Regions from separate parts of the Buttiauxella sp. genome, predicted to be linked through region 1. Evidence: predicted binding sites of a transcription regulator. Region 1 holds the regulator's gene; the other holds the start of a gene.
What was found. Region 1 encodes PurR, which represses purine synthesis genes. Its sites were predicted from a motif close to CANGCAAACGTTTGCNTG; they were not measured.

Region 1 (2,209 bases):
TTTCAGATCGGTACTCATCACTAAACTCCTTTTATTCCCCATGCCCTTCTCACTTCAATTTGCAGGGTTGTTGGCTTCACTCTCTCACCCGAATCACTTACTTGAGTAAGTTCATCGGGATTCGTTCATTTGCCACCTACCTGCAAATCGAACTGATTTGGGCATACAATCGGTGTGTCCGGGTGATTTTCCCACAATCAGAGATAAAAATCCTCCAGGTTTTAACCTGATATCCATTTTCCCTCTTCCACTTTTCCCCTGGATAGGCCAAAATCCCTCGCTAATTTATTGCGTATCGTCAATTCAATGCCCTCCTCCCGTTTTATGTCGCAATCCCGGCATACCCGCAACCACCATGTTGCCTTTGGAGTCAGCGTACGCAAACGTTTAACACATTAGTAATCAGGGGTTTACGATATGGCCCGGAGTGAAATTTAATGGCGACAATCAAGGACGTGGCGAAGCGCGCAAACGTTTCCACTACAACCGTATCACATGTGATTAACAAAACCCGTTTTGTGGCGGAAGAGACACGCAACGCGGTTTGGGCTGCAATTAAAGAATTGCACTACTCGCCAAGCGCGGTAGCACGAAGCCTGAAAGTTAATCACACCAAAACGATTGGTCTGCTTGCCACTTCCAGCGAAGCACCTTATTTTGCCGAGATCATCGAAGCGGTGGAAAATAGCTGCTTTGAAAAAGGCTACACCCTGATTTTGGGTAACGCACACAATAACTTTGAAAAACAGCGCGCTTACTTATCAATGATGGCGCAAAAACGTGTCGATGGCCTGTTGGTGATGTGCTCTGAATATCCAGAATCCTTGCTCTCCATGCTTGAAGAGTACCGTCACATCCCGATGGTGGTGATGGACTGGGGCGAAGCGCGGGCCGATTTCACCGACTCGGTAGTGGATAATGCCTTCCACGGTGGTTACCTGGCGGGTCGTTATCTGATTGAACGCGGTCACCGCGAAATTGGTGCGATCCCAGGTCAGATGGAACGTAACACTGGCGGCGGTCGCCACGCAGGCTTTATGAAAGCGCTGGAAGAAGCGGGTATTTCTATTCCAGATAACTGGATTGTTCAGGGTGACTTTGAACCTGAATCGGGTTACCGCGCGATGCAGCAGATCATCGGCCAGCCTCAACGCCCTACCGCCGTCTTCTGTGGAGGCGATATCATGGCGATGGGCGCAATTTGTGCCGCTGATGAAATGGGACTGCGCGTGCCGCAGGATATTTCCATTATCGGTTATGACAACGTGCGTAACGCGCGTTTCTTCTCACCGGCACTAACCACCATCCACCAGCCGAAAGATTCGCTGGGTGAAACAGCGTTTAACATGCTGTTGGACAGGATCGTCAACAAACGCGAAGAGTCGCAGTCCATTGAAGTGCATCCACGTCTGATTGAACGCCGTTCAGTGGCCGACGGTCCGTTCCGCGACTATCGCCGTTAAGTTAATGTCGGATGACGCTGCGCTTATCCGACCTGAGAAATCCGTTCGTGGAGCCTGATTTATTCAGGCTCCTGCAACCATTCCTGATTCATCGTCTCGCTATCCCCAAGATAATCTAACAACCAGGCCAATGCGGGCGATGCATCGTTTTGCCGCCAGGTCAGGCAGCATGCTGCGTCAGGAAAAGGATTATCGAGCGTTAACTCGCTCCATTGCCCGGAAGCCAGCCACGGTCTGGCGATATGCAGTGGCACCATGCCGATACACAAACCCGCGCTCAAACAATCCGAACCGGACTGCCAGTCAGGCACCACCACCCGGCGTTGGTTATCCAAAAGCCAGGTAATGCGTTTAGGCAATGAACGCGAAGTATCTTCAAGCACCAGCGATGGCCAGTCACGCAGGTCATCATCGCTTAGCGTCCCACCGCGCTGTGCTAGTGGATGTGTGGAAGCCACCACACAACGCCAGCTCAAGGTTCCCATATCGCGGAAAGCATAACGCCCCCCAACAGGAATCGCCTGAGTCGCCCCAATCGCCACTTCGACACGCCCATCCGCCAGCGCATCCCACACACCGTTGAACACTTCCTGGAAGATACGCAGTTCGATGTCCGGAAAATGGCGATAAAAATCCAGCACCAGTTGCCGCGTTCGCTCCGGTTTAACAATGTTATCAACCGCAATAGCCAGGTGTCCGCGCCATCCATTTGCGATCTGCTGGCACTGTTGCCGTGTCGTCATCAT
Region 2 (2,209 bases), on a different contig from region 1:
ACGACTGGATTTTTGGTAATCAGGTTACGCGTGCCGGAGTCCATCCAGCCGAGGAACACCAGGCGGGATTTCGGGTTGTTAGTCAGCTTGTCGCCGATTTGTTTACCCAGATCGCCATCGATCACTTTGTGCATATGATCTTCATCGCGGAACACATACGGCAGGGTAAAGACTTCGACATCAGGAAGGATCGCCGCAACCGGTGCCATCGACACACGGATGATGTCGATGGCGCCCATCTGCGCTTGTTCAATCATCTGTTTTTCATCGCCCAGCACACCACTTGGGAAAACTTTGATCTCCAGGTCACCGTTGGTTTCTTGCTTGAGTTTTTCACCCATATGCTGCACCGCGACCACGTTTGGATAACCTTCCGGGTGGACATCGGCGGCTTTAATCACCTGGGCGATAGCAGATTGAGCAAACAGAACTGACGCGGTAGTCAGACATAAACCAGCAAAAGCAGGCAGAAAGGTCTTCTTCATTGTGTCGCTCCAGCAGAGGTAGGGATATCGAGGTAAGAAGTAAAACAATGTTTTAATTTATCGATTAAAAACTAGACTACGTGGAGAAAAGCGTGGGTGAAGCACTTCACAAAAAGCGACAAAAAATGAAATTGGGGTTCAGCGTAGATGCAAAGAGGGTTCAGAAGCCCAAAGCGGGGGGAGCAAAGGGCTATCGCGGCGCTACTGGCCTTTACGCAACATGTAGCGATAAGGCAATGATTCTACTTGTTTAGCCAGCAGTTCATGCTCCATAAAAACGCAAAAACCAGGGATGTCGCGCGTAGTAGCAGGATCATCAGCAATGATAAGCAGCGTTTCGCCAGGCTGCATATTGCGCACGGTTTTGCGCACCATCATTACGGGTTCAGGGCAGCGCAGGCCCAAAGCATCAAGCGTGTGGTCAGGATTGGCGAAAAGATCTGTCATGAGCGGTCTCGAATTTAACAAACCGCGCTAGTTTACCCCCGGCAAATTATCGCGCAAGTCACGTGAACGATTGCGCTAAAATTAACCGTTGCAATGCCTGAGTAACGCAGTATCATCGCCCGGTTTTAAAATCACCAGGCGTTATTGTCGCAGCCAGTTTGAATACGGCCAGCGTGCAGGCACCGCAGCGTATTTTAAGTACCTGAGGATGACGAGCACTGCAGCGGATTCAAAATGGCAAGTAAAATAGCCTGGAGCACACTTTAGGGTTCCCTCACCCCTTTCACTAAAAAGGCTACAAAATGATGCAGTTCAATTCTACTCAGCGCACTAAGGCGCTGTTCTGGCTATCGCTATTCCATTTGCTGGTGATCACCTCCAGCAACTATCTGGTGCAATTACCGGTTTCGGTTTTTGGTTTCCATACCACCTGGGGTGCATTTAGCTTTCCGTTTATCTTCCTCGCCACTGACCTGACGGTACGCATTTTTGGTGCACCGCTGGCACGCCGCATTATTTTCGCCGTGATGCTTCCCGCGCTGGTGATTTCCTACGGTATTTCTGCACTCTTTTATATGGGTAGCTGGCAAGGGTTTGATGCGCTATTGCACTTCAATCTCTTTGTCGCCCGTATCGCTGTCGCAAGCTTTATGGCGTATGCACTGGGGCAGATTCTGGATGTGCACGTGTTTAACCGCCTGCGTCAGAGCCAGTACTGGTGGCTTGCGCCGACCGCATCTACGCTATTCGGTAATGTCAGCGACACGCTCTCTTTCTTCTTCATTGCTTTCTGGCGCAGTCCGGATGCTTTTATGGCGCAGCATTGGGTGGAAATCGCTATCGTTGATTACTGCTTCAAAGTGCTTATCAGCATTGTATTCTTCCTGCCGATGTATGGCGTGCTGCTGAATATGTTGTTGAAACGACTGGCAGACAAATCTGAAAATTCAGCGTTACAGCCTGGTTGACGGTGGTTGAATTATCTTATGATAAGATGCTGAGATAGGCCGTAAAGGCTGGCTAACGTAAAGGAAGAAGTCATGGGTAACCTGGTAAAATATGTCGGTATCGGCCTGCTGGTATTGGGCCTGGCCGCTTGCGATAACAACGACAGCAAAACGGCTACAACGACTAAAGCGGCAGAAAGCAGCGCAGCTGGCCAACCGGTGAGTTTGCTGGATGGGAAAATCAGCTTTGCACTCCCTGCGGAGATGACCGACCAGAGCGGTAAACTGGGCACTCAGGCAAATAACATGCACGTCTATTCTGATGCTTCT

Region 2: a site for PurR is predicted at 992-1,009, ahead of tusA (sulfurtransferase TusA). Genes of this name have one in related genera too.

What each region holds. Positions count from the first base shown of each region.
Region 1 covers NZ_JBAVHX010000010.1:300,301-302,509, reverse strand. The annotation lists gene WBL83_RS10195 (YnhF family membrane protein) at 1-18, opposite strand, end outside; gene purR (HTH-type transcriptional repressor PurR) at 438-1,463, shown strand; gene punR (DNA-binding transcriptional activator PunR) at 1,523-2,209, opposite strand, start outside.
Region 2 covers NZ_JBAVHX010000034.1:100,154-102,362, forward strand. The annotation lists gene WBL83_RS20360 (TRAP transporter substrate-binding protein) at 1-485, opposite strand, end outside; gene tusA (sulfurtransferase TusA) at 687-932, opposite strand; gene WBL83_RS20370 (7-cyano-7-deazaguanine/7-aminomethyl-7-deazaguanine transporter) at 1,235-1,900, shown strand; gene WBL83_RS20375 (DcrB family lipoprotein) at 1,973-2,209, shown strand, end outside.